Regions from separate parts of the Bacteroides graminisolvens genome, predicted to be linked through region 3. Evidence: riboswitches for the same ligand, from Rfam matches in the RefSeq annotation. Region 3 holds a riboswitch; each other region holds the start of a gene.
The links. Region 3 has a riboswitch for cobalamin ahead of ACKPCE_RS13465 (ribonucleoside-diphosphate reductase subunit alpha). Riboswitches for the same ligand answer to the same signal wherever they lie in the genome.
Positions count from the first base shown of each region.

Region 1 (3,283 bases), 420 kb from region 3:
GAAATTCATGATGGGGTGACAGTAAAGACCGCACGATGCCCAAAACGGCATTCAGCTCGTCCAGACAGCCATTGGCTTCAATGCGAATATCATCCTTCTCAACCCGGGTGCCACCGTGAATTCCGGTGCGTCCCTTATCGCCTCCTTTGGTGTATATCTTGCTCATTTTATGCAGATTAGGTTATTTCCATAAATCGAAAATGCACTGCTCGCCCCAGTACAGGTGCGTGTAGCCGGCGATAACGTTTTTGTAGCGTATCAGCGCTGTGTCTACCGGCGTGTTTCGGGCCGAATAAAGCTGGCAGTCACTCTCCATGGGGTTGCGCAGGCTTGAATAGTGAAACTCATGTCCGCGCCATGTTACGCCGTTGTACTCGCCCATCCGGTAGCCCAAGTGAAGTTTCATGTTCTCCATGGTGGCTTCCTGGTCTAAAACCCCCGCCATGGGGTACGAAATGCCATCCATGCCCGTTATGGAGTTGCACAGGTACATCATCCCTCCGCACTCAGCCAAAACCCGTCCGCCCGAAAGCGCGTAATCCCTAATGGACTGAATCATGCTTTTATTTGCGCTCAGTGGGCTTAAAAAGAATTCCGGGTATCCTCCTGGCAGATAGAGGAGATCTGCGCTTAGAGGAACGGAAAAGTGCCTTAGCGGGCTAAAGAACTCCACGCTACCATATTCTTTTAGCTGATTTATGTTTTCCTGATAGGTAAAATTGAAAGCTTCGTCATGCGCTACGGCAATTTTAAGTTTTCGGGGAGAACATGACGAAACGGGTGCGTATATGGGCTGTACGTTTTCCGTCTCTTTGCTGCAAATATTTAACAAATCATCTACCTGTATGTACTGTTCTATTGATGCGGCAATGCGGTCGGCAAACTCCTCGAAACGGAATTTTTCATCGAGTGTAAGGCCCAAATGACGCGACGGAATCTCAATGTCTTTTTGTCTCGGAAGGTACCCGAAGCAATGAACCCCTGCATCGGTACAGGCTTGTTTCAGGTAGCTGAAATGGCTTTCACCGGCTACTTGGTTAAAGATGACTCCGGCAATGCGCACCGTCGGATTGAAATGTTTGTATCCGTAAAGTATAGGAGCTACCGAGTAAGCCATGGAGCGGGCATTGAGAACCAGTACCACGGGAATTTGGAGCAGGGAGGCAATGGCAGCACTACTACCCTTCATACCATCGTATCCGTCGAACAACCCCATCACTCCTTCCGTGAGGCAAACATCGGCTTTGGCTCCGTAACGGCTGTAAAGCTCGCGCACATGTTCCTCGGAAGCCATCCATGTATCCAGATTCACCGAAGGGCATCCCGCAGCTAGTGCATGGTGCTGGGTGTCAATGTAATCGGGACCGCATTTAAACGGTTGCACCGCATACCCCCGTTTACTCAAAAGCCTGAGCAAACCCAGCGTGAGCGTTGTTTTTCCGCTGCCCGAAGAAGCGGCACCTATCAATATATGGGCATTCATTTGGTCTATCAATTTGAATTAATAAGATGCAAATATAAAATAAATTAATAACTTTGCGGCGCTTTGGTGATGTAACGAACATCCTGTTTGCTACATAAAAGGGAATCCGGTGAGAGTCCGGAGCAGTGCCCGCTACTGTAATCCCCTGCCCTTACGGGGCATCACCTGAAGAGCTTACTCGCTCACATGCCACTGTTTCTTATTGCATAATGAAACGGGAAGGCGCTCTTCAAGGGGAAAGTCAGGAAACCTGCCAGGCAATATAATGAATACAGCAATCCCGGGGTCAGGAATGCTATTTATTAACTACTTATCATATATCAATGAGGAAAAAATGCCTGCTTGCAATCCTTGTAGAAGGTTGCATTGTTATGAATTCGTTCGCGCAAGTAACGCTGAGCGGAAAAGTGATTGACGCAGAAAACGGACTACCCGTGAGGGGTGCCAACGTTCGTTTGGAACAAACTACTATCGGTTGTGCTACCAATGCCAAAGGAGAATTCACTCTCAGTAATGTGAAAGAAGGGGAACAAGTGCTCAGGGTGAGCTGCTTAAACTATGCTCCGCTTAGTCGGAAAATATCGGGCAGCAACTCCAATCTGGTACTAAAGTTGAAGAACGCGTACATCAACCTCGATCAGGTGGTTGTTACGGGTACCGGTACGCATCACAAGTTAAAGGACACTCCCGTACCCATTGAAGTGATGAGTGCCGCCGACATCAAGAAAGCCGGAATCACCGATTTTCAAACGGCCATGACCATGCTTCAGCCTTCGCTTTCTTTTTCAACCAATGCCATGGGGTCTTACCTGATGATGAACGGATTGAGCAACAAATACGTGCTCATTCTGGTGAATGGTAAGAAGCTGACGGGTGATACATCGAACAACATCGACCTGAGTCAGATCAACATGAACAACGTGAAGCGCATAGAGGTTTTGAAAGGAGCTGCTTCTGCTCTTTACGGCTCCGATGCCATTGCCGGGGTAATCAACATCATTACAGACAACCCCAAGAATTTGATTACCGTTACTTCGAATACGAAGATGGAGGAGCGCGGGCAGTTTACGCAGGGTGTCAATGTAGATGTTAACACCGGAAACTTCGGATCGTTCACTTCATACACCCGTCAGCAGTCGGATAGCTGGAAGCTGAGTTCGTACGACGAGGATGGTAACCTGACGGATAAGTTACCCGTGAATGCTTTTTATTCCGATGTGATTAATCAGAAATTTACCTACTCGCCTACCGCGGCTTTATCCATGTATGCCGAAGGCGGATACTATGACCGGATGACGAAGCGTCCCGTCAGTGCTTACACCTACAACATGAAATACGATGCGTACAATTTGGGTGCCGGTGCCAAATATTTACTGGGTAACTCATCATACCTCAGCTTGGATCTGACTAAAAACAACTACGTGTCATACTATAAATACCTCAAGGAGTCGGGCAATTTTAAGGAGGGTGATGAGAGCATGACCAAGAAACAAAACTACTACAACGCCAATTTGAAAGGAGTTTTCAAACATTCGGATGCTTTTAAAAGCATTGTGGGATTGGAGTATGTTACCGACGAGTTGAAGCGTCCCGATGCGAGTGTTGACGAAAGCGTATATACCGCTGCGGCTTTCTGGCAGGAAGAAATCAATATACTAAAGAACCTGCAGGCCATTGTGGGACTTCGTTATTCGCACCACGAAACTGCGGGCAACGGCTTTACTCCCAAGGCTTCGTTGATGTATAGTCTGGGCGACTTTAATTTCAGGGCTTCATACGCAGCGGGATTCCGTGCACCGG
Region 1 is NZ_OY762556.1:2,763,391-2,766,673, forward strand. It holds gene ACKPCE_RS11765 (cob(I)yrinic acid a,c-diamide adenosyltransferase) at 1-166, opposite strand, end outside; gene ACKPCE_RS11770 (cobyrinic acid a,c-diamide synthase CobB) at 182-1,483, opposite strand; cobalamin riboswitch at 1,530-1,755, shown strand; gene ACKPCE_RS11775 (TonB-dependent receptor) at 1,855-3,283, shown strand, end outside.
Region 1: linked by a shared signal. The riboswitch ahead of ACKPCE_RS11775 (TonB-dependent receptor) and the one ahead of ACKPCE_RS13465 (ribonucleoside-diphosphate reductase subunit alpha) in region 3 are both predicted to bind cobalamin.

Region 2 (3,283 bases), 1.5 Mb from region 3:
ACTCTGTGAATACGCAAATACGTACCGCACAAATTACGCTCGATAATAATGGAAAAGCGCACATCCAGACTACACAGAAGTGCGACTTGTTTCAGTATGAGCACCTGTCGGCCATTACGCACATGCAACCCGATGAACAGAAAGATTTGTTACGTTCGCAAATCAGACTGACGCAAGCCAGTGTCAACAACATATCCATTCAGGAAAGCAAGCAGGCTAATCCGCAAATAGATGTTCAGTTTCAAACCGAATGCCAGCAATTTGGGAATAAAACGGGCAACAGGTTATTCATTCCGGCCAACCTTTTCCGAAACTATTTCACTGTTCCCAAACAAGAAAAACGCACCAGTGACATATACATCAAATACGGATATGCTGACACCGACAGTGTGCTTATTACACTACCCGAAGGTTTCGTACTGGAGGCAATGCCCAAACCCACATCCGTCAGTTGCCGATTCGGCTCTTTCGAATCATCTATCGAAAACAAAGGTACACAGATATGCGTACGACAAAGATTGTTTCTAAAAAAAGGGAAATTCCCGGCCAATACATACGAAGAGTTCGCTAACTTTGCCCAAACAATATCCGACCTTTATGGAGGAAAGATTGTTTTAAAGAAGGAATAAAACGTTCAAACTCTTCAAATGACAACAAAAAGATATACTGCCGGCGAAGAGCTGGCCAACAGCATCTCCCATGGAGTAGGCATATTCATGGGACTGATTGCTGGTTATTTCTTATTACACAAAGCGGAGAACAGCTCTGACTCTTGGGCCTCCGCTTGTGTCACCACCTATTTATTCGGAATGCTGGCTTCTTATATTACCTCCACCCTGTACCACAGCAGTGATCCGGGAAAACGAAGAGATTTGCTTCGCAAGGCAGATCATGCGGCCATTTACTGGCACATTGCCGGCACGTACACGCCTTTCACTTTACTGGTACTACGCGATGCCGGTTATTGGGGCTGGGGAGTTTTCACATTCGTGTGGTTGGCTTGCTTGGCCGGTACCCTGCTTAGCTTCAGAAAATTAAAAGAACACAGTCACCTGGAAACGATCTGTTTCGTAACAATGGGATCCGCCATATTAGTGGCACTCAAACCCCTGTCGGATTCACTGGAAACCATTCACTCCATGGCGGCACTCTGGTGGCTCATCGGCGGCGGGGTTTCTTATATCATAGGAGCCTTGTTTTATTCACTCCGCAAAGTGAAGTACATGCATTTTGTTTTTCACCTCTTTATTTTGCTGGGAAGTGTATGCCACATCTTAGCTATTTGGAAAATTTTATAAGCCAAAACTTTATCAAAGTTTTCCAAAACGGAAAACTTTGATAATCAGGGCCAAAGAAAAATTATCCGTTTCCGGTTTCAATTTTAACACTCACTACGCTACAAGATATTGCAATAAGCATTACCTTTGTAACAGTTCTGGTACTAAAAAGAGGTTTAGTAAAAGGGAATGCCGTGTAAATCGGCAACAGTGCCCGCTGCTGTAATTCTCTGTGAATCTGAGACATACATGCCACTGTATCTATTAAATATGGGAAGGCGTTTCAGAGGAGAGATAAGTCAGAAGACCTGCCAAAACAATCATGGAATATTTACGCTTTCGGGAGTTAAAGCCAGTGAAGTTCTTCGTCAATGCTCATGCACATTGAACAAACAAGAGAATGATGTGTCACAACTCATCCTGTTTGGTATGCACAAGCATCACCTTACTGCCTCACTACCCCGCAGCGTAATCATACTCCTGAGAGTAAAAAGATTACTTATTTATTAAAGCATAAGTTATGAATTACGCTGAGATTTCTATCGTTAAAAGAGATGGGAAAAAAGAAGATTTTTCCATCAGCAAGATTAAAAATGCAATCACCAAAGCGTTCAATGCCACGGGCATAACGAACGAAGACAAACTGATTGCTGATATTACCATGCAGGTAATTGCCCATTTTACATCTTCCACAATCTCTGTCGAAGCTATTCAGGATCTGGTAGAAAAGGAGCTCATGAAAGTTCGCCCCGAAGTTGCCAAGAAGTATATTATTTACAGAGAATGGCGAAACACAGAACGTGACAAGAAAACTCAGATGAAGCATATCATGGATGGCATTGTGGCCATCGACAAAAACGATATCAACCTGAGCAATGCCAACATGTCGAGCCACACTCCCGCCGGACAAATGATGACGTTTGCCTCGGAGGTGACCAAAGATTATACGTACCGCTACCTATTGCCCAAACGTTTTGCTGAAGCACATCAGTTGGGCGACATACACATTCATGACCTCGACTACTATCCAACCAAGACCACCACTTGCATACAGTATGATATGGATGATTTGTTTGAACGGGGTTTCCGCACTAAAAACGGAAGCATACGAACTCCACAAAGCATACAGAGTTACGCCACACTGGCAACCATCATCTTCCAGACAAATCAAAACGAGCAACACGGCGGACAAGCCATTCCGGCTTTTGACTTCTTTATGGCCAAAGGGGTTTACAAGTCTTTCATTAAGCATTTAATGTCGGGTATAGACTTTTACATCAGTCTGCTAACCAACCATACGCAGCATGCTGAGATAAAAGAATGTGTATCGCAACATGCATCTTCAATAGATACTGATTCGGCAGGACGCCTCAAGCTGTGCCAGGCATTGGCCGACGCAGGAGTCACCATTGAGTTACCGGCCATGAATATGATTTTTGAAAAAGCATACGCCCAAACACGCAAGGACACGCATCAGGCAATGGAGGGATTTATTCATAACCTCAATACCATGCATTCACGTGGGGGTAATCAGGTAGTATTTAGCTCTATCAATTACGGCACAGATACATCGGCCGAAGGTCGCATGGTTATTGAAGAACTATTGAAAGCAACAACAGAAGGGTTGGGGGCACGAGGCGAAGTGCCTGTATTCCCGATACAGATATTCAAAGTAAAAGACGGAGTTTCTTACTCAGAGCAGGATTACAAACGAGCCATGGAGAATTTTGAAGAAGCTATCGACGGTAACATGCAGTTTAATGCGCGTAACTTTGACTTGTTCTTGAAAGCATGCCGCACAACGGCTAAAGCTCTTTTCCCTAATTTCATGTTCCTGGATACTCCTTATAACACAAACGATAAGTGGCAAGCCAACGATCCCAAACGCTACCGTTATGAACTAGCCACTATGGGATGTCGCACGCGCGTTTATGAAAATATAGCAGGAGAAAAGTCTTCTCTCGGACGTGGAAACTTATCGTTTACAACCATCAACATGCCCAGAC
Region 2 is NZ_OY762556.1:1,689,392-1,692,674, reverse strand. It holds gene ACKPCE_RS06995 (DUF3858 domain-containing protein) at 1-629, shown strand, start outside; gene trhA (PAQR family membrane homeostasis protein TrhA) at 648-1,298, shown strand; cobalamin riboswitch at 1,420-1,607, shown strand; gene ACKPCE_RS06985 (anaerobic ribonucleoside triphosphate reductase) at 1,798-3,283, shown strand, end outside.
Region 2: linked by a shared signal. The riboswitch ahead of ACKPCE_RS06985 (anaerobic ribonucleoside triphosphate reductase) and the one ahead of ACKPCE_RS13465 (ribonucleoside-diphosphate reductase subunit alpha) in region 3 are both predicted to bind cobalamin.

Region 3 (3,283 bases):
TATATTCTGCTGAAGCGTTACAAAAGCTTCTCCGTTGGCAAACTCAGCATTCTCATAGCCAATAGGGAAACCTTTTGTAACATATTCCTTGTTTACCGAAAGAGTGAGCGGTGCAAACTGACTCAGTACCTCGCCAGTGAGCGGTGCGTTTATATCCAGAAACAAAGGAGTCTTGGCAGAAAAATCAATGGCCTTCATATCAATTGTCTTAACATCCTTGCTTGCGTCGGTACGAAACTGAATGTTGGTGTGAAGGACATCATAAATCAACTGCCACTCGCCACGACCAATGTTATTGAGCGCATTCCACGCATAAATGATGGGATCACCGTCTGCCTTTGCATTGTAAAACTTCATGTAGTGAGCGGCCTTCGTGTATCTTTCCGACCATTCAAGCTTAGTCTTAGTCATGTCGAATTCCTGCTCGCCACCAAAAGCCTTGTAAGCATTGAGCGTATTCAGTTCTTGTTGATAAGGTTTGTTGCATAAAACAGGTACAGGCATTGTTTTCCTTGTTGAAATAACGTACTTGCCGTCTATCAGCTCAACGGCAGCCGTGTTTCCCTTTTTATCACTCAGAAAGAAATGACTACCCGGAAACCCAGGCCACCAGTCGATAACAGGCGCTTCATTCAGGTGCGCCACCACTTCACCTACCGTAGCAAAATTATCGAGTTGGTACTGAATCCAGTGTCCCCAAAATAAGTTAACTTTTTTTTCATCAGCGATAGAGTACGTTTTAGCCAGATAAAGTTCTACAATAAACAATCCTTTTTCATTAATTCCGTAACACGGCATATCTACACCTAAAAGATTGAAGCTCACAGATCCGTAGCGTGAAGTCCACTTGGCTTGTTGTTCAGGTACTGGTGTTTCGGAAACCAGTTGTTTCCAACTCATGCCCGTCTTTTGCACCCCTCTGCCATTAATAACCACCATGCCCGGCATCGATTTCCAGTTCTCATTAAAGCCAATCACACTGTAACCCTTGCCGTTCAACAAAAAGGCAGAACAAGCCAGCGAAGTAAAGGGTGCCACAAAAGAAGTAAAGATTAGCAGTGCTAGTAAAGTAAATTGTTTCATTGTTATTAAATTAAAAAGATTAACTATCATCAACCACTGATGAATGACAAATATATATCTATTTAACCATAGCATCACTACCCGTCAAACAGTTATTTAGAATCTTTAAAGATTAATATGCATTCAGTTGTATCGAGATAAATAAGAATACGCTTATCTTTATCGCGAATTGGTTCCGCATAAGCATTCCTGCTATTCGGATTAAAAGGGAATCGGGTGTAAATCCTGAACAGTCCCGCTGCTGTGAAACTCTGTAAACTTTCCGATACAAACCTATTGCCACTGTATCATACCCTAGAAACGGATGAACGGGAAGGCGTCGGAAACGAGGAGTAAGTCAGAAGACCTGCCATTCATTAAAGGCTGTTTCCACTCGTGGGTTAGGGAATCAGAACGAAAAGATACACTAATTTATCTCAACGTATTTCATGCAAATAGTTAAGAGAAATGGGACAACGGAATCCTATAACAGAGAAAAAATAGCCGTTGCCATACAAAAAAGCTTTGCCAGCACCGGCAAGGCCACAACACATGATGTTGTTTATAGTCTGGTGAAAGAAGTAGAACTCTTTTTAGAGAACAATGAAGACAGTCGCCATGTGGAGCGCATTCAAGATGAGGTGGAACGTTGCTTGATGGAGCAAGGTTACTATGCCGAAGCCAAAAGCTACATCCTGTACCGCTGGCAGCGCACCGAACGTCGCAAAGCCCTCCAACAGATTGTTGACACTACGGCAGATGATACGCTGGCCGACCTGCTCAAAGAAATTCAGGCCGACTTCACCGCCAAGGAGTACTGCCTCACCGTGCTGGCCGAGAAGTTCACCGGCTTTTGCAAACCCGACATGAGTGCCGATGAACGGCTCAACGCCCTCATCAAAGCAGCGGTGGAACTGACCACCCAAGAGGCTCCCGACTGGGAGTTTATAGCTGCCCGCCTGTTAAACTTCTGCTTAGCAAAGAAACTGCACATACAAGCCGAGCTAGCGGGCATTCACAGTTTCTACGACAAGCTGCGTTACCTCACTGATCAGGGCTTGTATGGCAGCTACATATTAGAGTCTTATAGCCCTGCCGAAATAGAGGAAGCGGCTGCCTTTATGCGCATCGAGCGCGACAAGCTGTTCAACTACTCCGGCTTGGATCTGTTGGTGAAACGTTACCTCATCCGCACACACCACCACGAACCGATGGAATCCGTGCAAGAAATGTATCTGGGCATCGCCCTTCATCTGGCCATGCCCGAAACCAACCAACGACTGCTGTGGGTGCAACGATTTTACGACATACTCAGCCGGCTGGAAGTAACCATGGCAACCCCTACCCTGGCCAATGCCCGCAAACCCTACCACCAACTATCGAGCTGTTTCATAGACACCGTGCCCGACAGTCTGGAGGGCATTTACCGCAGCATAGACAACTTTGCCATGGTGAGCAAGTTTGGCGGAGGCATGGGACTTTACTTCGGCAAGGTACGTGCAGCAGGCGGCAGCATACGCGGGTTTAAAGGCGTAGCAGGCGGTGTAATCCGCTGGATTAAGCTGGTGAATGACACGGCTGTTGCGGTTGACCAGCTGGGCATACGTCAGGGAGCCGTAGCCGTGTATCTGGATGTGTGGCACAAAGACCTGCCCGAGTTCCTGCAACTACGCACCAACAACGGTGACGACCGCATGAAGGCGCACGACATTTTCCCTGCTGTGTGCTACTCCGACTTGTTCTGGAAGATGGTACGCCAAGACATGAACCAGCCGTGGCACCTGTTTTGTCCCAACGAAATAATGAGTGTCAAAGGCTATTGCCTGGAAGACTCCTACGGTGAAGAGTGGGAACGCAAATACCACGACTGCGTAAACGATCCGCGCCTGAGCAAACGTACCATAGTCATCAAAGACCTTGTGAGACTGATCCTGCGATCGTCTATTGAAACGGGAGCACCCTTTGCCTTCAACCGCGACACGGTGAACAGGGCCAACCCCAACAACCACCAAGGCATTATTTACTGCTCCAACCTGTGCACGGAGATAGCACAAAACATGTCGGCCATTGAAAGCATTTCCACCGAAATACGTACCGAAGACGGCGACACCGTGGTGGTAAAAACAGTACGCCCGGGCGACTTTGTGGTTTGCAACCTCGCCAGCTTGTCGCTAGGGCACCTACCTCTGGAAGACGAACAACAAATGCAAGACAAAATAGC
Region 3 is NZ_OY762556.1:3,188,373-3,191,655, forward strand. It holds gene ACKPCE_RS13460 (linear amide C-N hydrolase) at 1-1,083, opposite strand, end outside; cobalamin riboswitch at 1,237-1,451, shown strand; gene ACKPCE_RS13465 (ribonucleoside-diphosphate reductase subunit alpha) at 1,512-3,283, shown strand, end outside.